Regions from separate parts of the Streptomyces canarius genome, predicted to be linked through region 2. Evidence: riboswitches for the same ligand, from Rfam matches in the RefSeq annotation. Region 2 holds a riboswitch; each other region holds the start of a gene.
The links. A riboswitch is a leader RNA that binds a small molecule or an ion and turns the genes downstream of it on or off. The one in region 2 is predicted to bind S-adenosylmethionine.
Positions count from the first base shown of each region.

Region 1: another riboswitch for S-adenosylmethionine. It lies ahead of IE294_RS20090 (DUF3293 domain-containing protein); the one in region 2 lies ahead of thrC (threonine synthase).
Region 3: another riboswitch for S-adenosylmethionine. It lies ahead of IE294_RS24860 (amino acid ABC transporter permease); the one in region 2 lies ahead of thrC (threonine synthase).

Region 1 covers NZ_BMVN01000013.1:87,504-90,773, forward strand. Annotated here, with positions in the region: gene IE294_RS20085 (DUF2252 domain-containing protein) at 1-608, opposite strand, end outside; gene IE294_RS20090 (DUF3293 domain-containing protein) at 761-1,261, opposite strand; SAM riboswitch class IV at 1,307-1,422, opposite strand; gene IE294_RS20095 (FG-GAP-like repeat-containing protein) at 1,493-3,270, opposite strand, start outside.
Region 2 covers NZ_BMVN01000006.1:39,712-42,981, reverse strand. Annotated here, with positions in the region: gene IE294_RS10960 (MoaD/ThiS family protein) at 382-657, opposite strand; gene thrC (threonine synthase) at 806-2,089, opposite strand; SAM riboswitch class I at 2,107-2,246, opposite strand; gene IE294_RS10950 (glucosyl-3-phosphoglycerate synthase) at 2,378-3,270, shown strand, end outside.
Region 3 covers NZ_BMVN01000018.1:106,250-109,519, forward strand. Annotated here, with positions in the region: gene IE294_RS49075 (putative leader peptide) at 1-23, shown strand, start outside; gene IE294_RS24855 (glutathione S-transferase C-terminal domain-containing protein) at 106-993, shown strand; SAM riboswitch class IV at 1,071-1,181, shown strand; gene IE294_RS24860 (amino acid ABC transporter permease) at 1,535-2,518, shown strand; gene IE294_RS24865 (amino acid ABC transporter ATP-binding protein) at 2,515-3,270, shown strand, end outside.

The DNA.
Region 1 (3,270 bases), on a different contig from region 2:
CCGGCCGCGTCCTGGGCCGCGGCGCGGCAGGTGTCCTCGTCGGCGCCCGCCTCGCGGCCGGCGAGCACCAGCGAGGCCACGAGCCGCTTGAGGTCCCACTCCCAGGGGCCGTGCGCGGTCTCGTCGAAGTCGTTGAGGTCGATGACGAGGTCGCCGCGGGCGTCGCCGTACAGCCCGAAGTTGGCCGCGTGGGCGTCACCGCAGATCTGGGTGCCGATCCTGGTGGTGGGGGTGCGCGCGAGGTCGTACGCCATGAGTGCGGCGGAGCCGCGCAGGAAGGCGAAGGGGGTGGCCGCCATCCGGCCCACGCGCAGCGGGGTCAGTTCGGCGATGCGGCCGGCGTTGGACTCGGCCACCGCGCTCACCGCGTCGGGGCGGGCGGCGTCCAGCTCCAGCGTGCGGTGGGCGGAGCGCGGCACACCCGTCCGGAGCGCCTTGCCCTCCTCCTTCGGCGAGCCCTGCGGCGGCCAGGCGGCGAACCCGCGCACCCGGGGCAGGCGGCGTGCGCCCCGGTCCGCCGCGTCCGTCGCTCCTACATCGGTTCCGGTCACCGCGACCGCCTTCCCCGCACGGCCCGCCCGCCTTCGAACAGGCGACGGTACGAACATCAACTCGGGGAGACCGTACAGCCGGTGGCCGAAAACCGTCAGCACCCTGGGGAAACTCAGCGCGCCCGCGGGTGAAGACCCTCAAGACCCTGAAGGCCCTGAAGGCCCTGAAGGCCCTCAAGACCCTGAAGATTCTCAAGACCTGAAGACCCTCAAGGCATTGAAGGCCCTGAAGGCCCTGAAGGCCGCTCTGTAGCCCGCCACCCGAGTGTCAGTGCCTCTTCGGCGCCGAAGCAGGTGAGCAGCCTCCATGCCGGCGCCGACCAGGCGAACACCGCGTCCTGCCCGAACTCCCGTCCCAGCGCGCGCGCTTCGTCGTCGCTCAGGCCGACGATCGCCGCGCTCTCCTCGGTGTGCCGGCCGTCCGGGTCACCGCCGACAGCGGGCCACCACGGAAGTCCCCGCCGGCGCAGCAGGCCGAGCAATTGCCGATGCGCGCGGTCGTTGTGCTGCCGGGAGGCGCGGGTGCCCCGGGGGTTGTGGGCCGTGACCACGTGGATGGTCTCCCCGTGCGGGACGGGGAACCGGCCCACCACCACCCCGGGCGGTGCCGGGGTGATGCGGACCGGTCCTCCGGGCAACTCCACGTCCACGACGGCCTGCTGGTAGAGGCCCCACTGGGACGTTCGCGTGATCGGGTTGCCGGCGGTCATGAGGGTCTCCGTCCGAGAGGGACCCCCTTACCCGCCGGGCAGGGAGATCCGCGCTTACCCCCACGGGACCGTGGGGGCCCGGTCTTCCCTGGAGGGCACCTTGCGCGGTGAGCGAGGTTGCCAGCCGACGCTCGTCCAGGGGCGCGATCGGCTTCGTGACCGAGGCGGATCCTGGCACGGGGCCCGGCGCAAAGTCCAGCCCAGGACCCGTGGCTGACGTCGCATCCGCCGTCACATGACGGCCGTGTACCCCTTCCACCCGGTGGCGATCTTCACTCGGCCCCCGAACGAGCCCTTGCCGTTGCCGTTGTAGCGCCACACGGTGCCCGCGGTGTCGCGGGCCACGAGGTCCGCGCGGCCGTCGCCGGTGAAGTCGCCCGCGCCGACGACCGCGTTGTAGGAGGCGCCCCAGTCGGCGAACACCTTGACGCGGGCCTTGAAGCCGCCCGTGCTCGTGGTGGTGGCCTCGTACCGCCACAGCTCGTTGGACTTGTCCTGGACGAGGAGGTCGCCGCGGCCGTCGCCGGTGAGGTCACCGGCGCCGACGATCTTCTTGTAGCCGGTCCAGTGGGAGGCGATCCTCGTGCGGGCGGAGAGCCTGCCGTTCGCCGCGCCCTTGAAGAGGTAGACGTCCCCGGTCGAGGACTGGCGGCCGATCAGGTCGGGCCGGCCGTCGCCGTTGACGTCGCCGGGTGAGGTCAGGACGTCGTACGCGTTCCAGCCGGAGGTGCCGAGCGAGGTGTACGGCGTGGCGGGCGTCGGGGCCTTGCCGCAGGCCGGGCGGTAGGCCCGCAGGGCGCCGCCGGTGCGGACCAGCACGTCGTTGCAGTGGTCGCCGTCCAGGTCGCCGAACGGCACGATCCGGGCGGTGGCCGGCCAGCCGGAGCCGGAGACCGTGCCGCCCAGCGTGCCCGTACCGGTGCCGCGCCGGACGGTGAGGGTGCCGGAGGAGCTGAGGGTGAGGACGTCACCGACCCCGTCGTTGCCGGCGTAGTCGCGCGGTGCCGCCGTCCCGGCGGTCACCTTGACGTCTCCGGAGAGGGTGAGCGCGGCGCCCCGGCCGTCGGCGGGCCGGGCGGTGAGGGTCCAGGTGTAGGCGCCGTTGGCGACCAGGCGACCCGCGGTGTCCCTGCCGTCCCAGGCGGCCGTCAGCAGGCCCCGGGCCGTGCCGCCGGAGAGCGTACGGACGGTGGCGCCGGACGTCTTCCGGCGGACGGTCACCTTCCAGTCGGCGGCGGGCTTGGACAGCCACCAGGTGCCGGACCAGTGCGCGGAGCCCGCGGTGACCGTGGCGTCGACGGCCGTGAGGGGGGACGCCGGGACGCCGGCCGGCACGACGTGCACGCGCTGGTCGCGGTCGGCGTAGGCGACGCCGCCGCCGAAGCGGTCCACGGTCCAGCTGCTCCCGGCCCCGGTGTTCTCCTGGCCGAGGTCGGTCCAGTCGGCCAGCTCGCGGCTCGGCAGGTCGGTGTGACTGCCGCCGGCCGGCAGCCCGTTGTGCAGGTCGAGCAACCTCAGCCCGCTGTCCGACTGGGTGCCGGGAACCCGCTCGACCAGGTATCCGTCCCCGAGCAGGACCCGGCTGTCCGGGGCGGTGGAGGTGCGCTTGGTCGTGCGGTCGTACAGGCCCGCGCCGTGTACGTCGCCCCAGGCGTCCCGGCAGACCCAGTAGACGAAGCGGCCCACGGCCTGGAGGTCGGACGGGGTGCAGCCGTCGCGGGTGGTGAAGGACTCGACGGCGGTTCCCGCGGGGAGCCGGGTGGCCGTGACCTTCCCGCCGCTCGCCGCGCCGCTCCACAGGGTGTTCCCCCACACGGCCGCGGCGACCCGGTCCCGCTTGAGCAGGACCTTGCCCGCCCCGGCGGTGGCGAACCCACCGATGTACTGCTTGCCGGAGGAGGCGCCGTCGACGACGGCGTACCGCCCGGAGAGGTCCGTGAGCTCCGGGGAGTCGTCGCCGGTGTCGAGGGTCGGGCCCCAGTCGACGGCGCCGTTGGCGCGCAGCATGG
Region 2 (3,270 bases):
CCAACTGGTCGGGGGCGTGCGCCGGAACGCGTCGACCGCGGCTGAATGTATCTGTCCAACTGCCGTCTGCAACAGGTCAATCGGACGAGAATTCTGGACGCGAGCGGTCCGGAATCTGGCGAGAATTCATCCGAATTCAGGGCAAGTCGGGCCCCATAAAAGCCACAAAAGCCGCAGACAACCCGCACACTTTGGCTACTTCTTGTCGGGCGGGCGGCATGAAATCCAGGGCCCGCGACCCGGAGGCCGGGGCCGTGTTCCCCAACTCTACCGCGCTCAATCACACAGAATTGCCCCCTCCGCTTCTCTTACGGAGGGGGCAATCGGATGAACAGCCGGTAACCGCGGTTACCGAAGGTAATGAGCGGGCGGATCCGCGGCTCAGCCGCCGGCGACCGCCGGGATGATCGAGACGCCGGCCCCGTCGGGGGTCGTCGTGTCCAGGCCCTGCTCGAACCGGACGTCGTCGTCGTTGACGTACACGTTGACGAACCGGCGCAGCTTGCCCTGGTCGTCCAGCACGCGCGCGGCGATGCCCGTGTGGTTCTTCTCCAGGTCGGCGATGACCTCGCCGAGCGTCGTGCCCTCGGCGGCGACCTCGGCCCGCCCGCCGGTGTAGGTGCGCAGGATGGTGGGGATGCGAACGGTCACGCTCATGCGGTGGGACCTCCGGTCGGGTTCACGGGTACGGCGGGGCGGCGCCCCAGGGGCGCGGGGCCGTGGTGCGGGTGCGGCTGCCGCCGCGCGGGCGTGACCGGCCCCCACCGGCCCGCGGGTCGCGTGCGGCCTCCCGGCGGAACGCCCGTCATGCGAGGCCGGCCTCTCGGAAGGAGTCCAGGGTCGGGCGGATGGTGGCGGTGAGACCGGTGCCGGCCACCGCGTCCAGGGTCTTCAGGCCGTCGCCGGTGTTGAGGACGACCGTGGTCTTCGCCGGGTCCAGCACGCCCGCCTCCAGCAGCTTGCGGGTGACGCCGACGGTCACGCCGCCGGCGGTCTCCGCGAAGATGCCCTCGGTCCGCGCGAGCAGCTTGATCGCGTCCACGACCTCCTCGTCCGTCACGTCCTCCACGGCACCGCCGGTGCGGCGCGCGATGTCCAGGACGTACGGCCCGTCGGCCGGGTTGCCGATGGCCAGGGACTTGGCGATGGTGTTCGGCTTCTGGGGCCGTACGACGTCGTGGCCGGCCTTGAAGGCGGTGGAGACCGGGGAGCAGCCCTCGGCCTGAGCGCCGAAGATCTTGTACGGCCTGTCCTCGACCAGACCGAGCTTGATCAGCTCCTGGAGCCCCTTGTCGATCTTCGTGAGCTGGGAGCCGGAGGCGATCGGGACCACGATCTGGTCCGGCAGCCGCCAGCCGAGCTGCTCGCAGATCTCGTACGCCAGGGTCTTGGAGCCCTCCGCGTAGTACGGCCGCAGGTTGACGTTGACGAAGCCCCAGCCCTCGCCGGCCGGGTCGCCGATCAGCTCGGAGCAGAAGCGGTTCACGTCGTCGTAGTTGCCCTCGATGCCGACGAGTTCACCGCCGTAGACCGCGGCCATCACGATCTTGCCCTGCTCCAGGTCGTGCGGGATGAACACGCAGGAGCGGAGGCCGGCGCGGGCGGCGGCGGCGCCGACGGCGCCGGCCAGGTTGCCGGTCGAGGAGCAGGACAGGGTGGTGAAGCCGAAGGCGCGCGCGGCCTCCAGGGCCTGGGCCACGACCCGGTCCTTGAAGGAGTGGGTCGGGTTGCCGGAGTCGTCCTTCACGTACAGGCCGCCGGTCACGCCCAGCTCGCGGGCCAGGTTGTCGGCCTGGACGAGCTTGGTCCAGCCCGGGTTGATGTTCGGCTTGCCGGCGACGTCCGCCGGGACCGGCAGCAGGGGCGCGTAGCGCCAGATGTTCGCGGGGCCCGCCTCGATGCGGCGGCGCAGTTCCTCGGTGTCGTAGCCGGAGAAGTCGTAGGCGATCTCCAGCGGGCCGAAGCACTCCTCGCAGGCGAAGACCGGGCCGAGCGGCACCCGGTGACCGCACTCGCGACAGCTCAGGGCCGCGGCGGGGCCGAGGTCGACGGTGGATTCGCTGGTGGTGGCAACTGTCTGCACAGCCATGGAGGCGAGGCCCTTTCTCCTCATCTTCCCCACGACGCATCTCGCCGTGAGACGGAATTGGCACCTTCCCTGGCCGTGAGCCTCGCGCGAACGAGTCCGGTCAGGGGGGTTGCCGGGGCTTCACCGGGCCGTGTCCCTCTGCCCCTCTGGATGAGCGGTATGCGGTTGTGGAACGCACCCGACCCCCGACATGCGATGGTCATCGGCGTTGTTCAAGACTGTAACCGACGGCCGGGACAGTTGAGATAGTCGTCCGAACCGCGAGACAAGAGTGAGGAGCCACAGACTGTGCTGGAAGAAGTCGAGCGCTGGCTGACCACCCGGTCCTGGTCCGTGGCCGATCGTCCGCTGCACCAGATCCTCGCCGCGAAGCAGCGCACGGGCCAGACCGTCAGCGTCGTCCTGCCCGCGCTCAACGAGGAGGAGACCGTCGGCGACATCGTCGAGGTCATCCGGCACGACCTCGTGGAGCAGGTGCCGCTCGTCGACGAGATCGTGGTCGTCGACTCGGGCTCCACCGACCGCACCTCCCAGGTCGCCGCGCGCGCGGGCGCCCGGGTCGTCCACCGGGACGCCATCCTGCCGCGCGTCCCGGCCGTCCCCGGCAAGGGCGAGGTGCTGTGGCGGTCGCTGCTGGTGACCGGCGGGGACATCGTCTGCTTCGTCGACGCGGACCTCAGGGAGTTCTCCTCCGACTTCGTCTCCGGGATCGTCGGCCCGCTGTTCACCGACCCGGACGTCGACCTGGTCAAGGCGATGTACGACCGTCCGCTCGGCGGCAGTGCCGGGCAGGGCGGCCGGGTCACCGAACTCATGGCCCGTCCGTTGCTGAACATGCACTGGCCACAGCTGGCCGGGTTCGTGCAACCGCTGGGCGGCGAGTACGCGGCCCGCCGCACGCTGCTGGAACAGCTGCCGTTCCCCGTCGGCTACGGCGTGGAGCTGGGCATGCTGGTGGACGCGCTGCACCTGGTGGGCCTGGACGCGCTGGCCCAGGTCGACGTGGGCGTGCGCAGGCACCGGCACCAGGACGGGCAGGCGCTCGGCCGGATGGCCGCCGCGATCTACCGCACCGCCCAGCTCCGGCTGGCCCGCGGCCATCTGGTCCGGCCCGCGCTGACCCAGTTCGAGCGGGGGGAGGCGGGGTTCGAGCCGCGCACCTACTCGGTGGACACCGAGGA
Region 3 (3,270 bases), on a different contig from region 2:
GCGCGATCAGCCGCCACCGCTGAGCCGGGCCGCCCCTCCGCCCCCACCGACCGGTCACGCCCGTGCCGGCGCGCCCCTTCGCACACCCACCACCCGGGGAGACGCATGTCCATCACTCCGCTCGCCGCCGTCCCGTCCACCCGCGGTACCGCGCCCGTCTTCCGAGGCCGGATCGGCCGGGACGCGCGCAGCGGCCACTACGCCGTGCCGCACCGCTACCGGCTCCATCTGTCGACCGCCTGCCCCGACGGGCTGCGCCTCGCCGTCGGCCACAGCCTGCTCGGCCTGGACGACCGCTGTCCCGTCACCCTCCTGCCCGCTGTCCCGGACTGTCCCGGCGGCGGCCACGCCGTGCTCCGCCCGCTCTACGAGGCGAGCGCCCACCACTACACCGGCCCGGCGCTCGCGCCCGTGCTCAGCGACGACTGGTCCGGACGCATCGTCAGCACCCACACCCCCGACATCCTGCGCGACCTGGACCGGTTCCGGCCGGGCGGCGACGCCCGCCTGTACCCCTCCGGCCTGGAGTCCGTGATCGAGGCCGTCGAGCGGATGTGCGCCGAGGGCATCGAGGAGGCCGCGCAGGGCGCCGGCCGCGCCGGTGCCGACCCCGCCGAACGGGCCGCCGCCCTCGACGTGCTGCTGGACACCCTGGGCCGGCTGGAGCGGCGGCTGAGCGGCGCGGAGTACCTGGCCGACGACCGGCTCACCGCCGCCGACATCGAGCTGTGGGTCACCCTCGTGCAACTCGACACCGTCCACCGCTGCCACCTCGACGCCTCCGCCGTGCACCGCATCGTCGGCCACCACGCCCTGTGGGCCTACGCCCGCCGCCTGGCCGCCCACCCCGCCTTCGGCCGCCACCTCGACCTCGACGGCATCGCCCGCCGCCACCACGGTCGCTGCCAGGGCCTGGAGGCCGCCGGAGCCGCTGTCCAGATCCTGGACTGGGCAGGCCACGCCGCGGATGCCCCGGACGCTTCGCGCAGGTGAGAGCGGGCCGCCGAGGTCCACTGGGCGGACGGCCGTTGACATTCGAACGGGCAACTGCCTTACTTACGGCTCAGAACGGTCATGAGCGTCAGCGCCAAGCCCTGGCTCGCTGACCGGCAACCCTCGCACCGCGGTGGGGTGCCCCAGGTGACGACCGGACCGGATGACGTTTTCGGTAAGCGCGAGGCCCCACGGGGCCGGAACAGTGACAGGTGACGCCATGTACGCAGCTCCCAGGACGGCCGCGAGCCGCCCCCAGGGCTGCGTACCGTCGTACGCCGGTCTCCTCGTCGCCGACCGCGCCGTCGATCTGCTCCGCGTGAACAGCGCACTGTGTACCGCACCGGGCTCTGCCCGCTGTCAGGGCTGACGTCTCCTCCCAGCCCCCGCGTTCCCGCCGCACACCGTCCGTCCGGTGTGCCGTTGTCCGCCCAGCCCCCGGTTCCGCGCCTGTTAGTGCGCCGCCTCGTGCCCCAGTGCCGTCGTGGCCCACCTCCGCTCCCGCGCGGCCCCGGGGTGACCGACTCCGCCGGAGCCCGCCATGAGTGAACCCGCAGGCGCCGCCGTCTCCCTAGCCGAGGCGCCGGCCCCCGCCGACACACCGTCAAAACCCCTGTCCGCCCAGCCGGTCCAGCCGCTGCGCCGGCCCGGCCGGTGGATCGTCACCGCCGCCGTCCTCGTACTCGTCGCGCAGATCCTGCACGGACTGGTCACGAACCCCTTCTACCAGTGGGACCGCTTCCGCTACTGGTTCCTGCGCCCCACCGTCCTCGACGGCCTCCTCGTCACCCTCGAAGTCGCCGCGCTCAGCGCCGTCCTGGGGCTCCTCGGCGGCATCCTGCTGGCACTCGCCCGGCTCTCCGGGAGCCCGGTTCTGCGCGCGGTCAGCTGGACCTACACCTGGCTGTTCCGCTCCGTACCGCTCATCGTCGTACTGATCTTCCTCTACAACTTCAGTGCCCTGTACAAGACGTTGAGCCTCGGCGTGCCGTTCGGACCCGCCTTCGTCACCTTCGACGAGTCCCGGCTGGCCACGGACATGACGATCGCCGTCATCGGCCTCAGCCTCAACGAGGCGGCGTACGCGGCCGAGGTGGTCCGCGGCGGCATCCTCTCCGTGGACCAGGGACAGCACGAGGCCGCCGCCGCGCTCGGCCTGCCCCGGGGCTACCAGTTCCGCAGGATCGTCTTCCCGCAGGCCCTCAGGTCCATCACCCCGAACTACGTCAACCAGCTCATCGGCCTCATCAAGAGCACGTCCCTGGTCTTCTACGTGTCGCTGCTCGACCTGTTCGGCACGGTGCAGTCGATGGGCAGCACCTACCCCGGTGACGTCGTGCCGCTGCTGATGGTCGCCACCGTCTGGTACCTGATCCTCACCAGCGCCGTGTCCGTCGTCCAGTTCTACGTCGAGCGGTACTACGCCCGGGGCGCCACCCGCACCCTGCCGCCGACCCCCTTGCAGAAGGCCCGGGCCGTCCTCGCCGGCCTGCGGGCCCGGCTGAGCCGGGAGGCCGCCGTATGACCACCGCGCAGACCCTGCCGAAGGCCGCCCCCGCCGCGCTCGAAGTGCACGGCGTCCACAAGTGGTACGGCTCCCACCGCGTCCTCGACGGCATCGACCTGACCGTCCGCCCCGGCGAGGTCACGGTGATCCTCGGACCGTCCGGCTCCGGCAAGTCCACGCTGCTCAGGGTCGTCAACCACCTGGAGAAGCCCGAGATCGGCCACGTCAGCGTGGGCGGCGAGCTGATCGGGGTGAGGCGGCACGGGGACCGGCTCAGGGAACTCAGCGAGCGCGCCATCCTCGCCCAGCGCAGCCGGATCGGCTTCGTCTTCCAGAACTTCAACCTCTTCCCGCACCTGACCGTCCTGGAGAACGTCGCCGCGGCCCCCGCCGCCACCGGCGGGCTGACCAGGGCGGCGGCGCAGGAACTCGCCCGGGAACTCCTCGACCGCGTCGGCCTCGGCGACAAGACCGGCGCCTACCCGCGGCAGCTGTCCGGCGGCCAGCAGCAGCGCGTCGCCATCGCCCGCGCCCTCGCCCTGCGGCCCGGGATCATCCTCTTCGACGAGCCGACCTCGGCGCTCGACCCCGAACTCGTCGGCGAGGTGCTGGCCGTCATCAAGGACCTGGCCACCAGCGGCACCACCCTCGTCATCGTCACCCACGAGATCGGCTTCGCCCGCGAGGTCGCCGACCGGGTCGTCTTCATCGACGGCGGCCGGATCGTCGAACAGGGCCCGCCCGGCGAGGTGCTGGACCGGCCCCGGCAC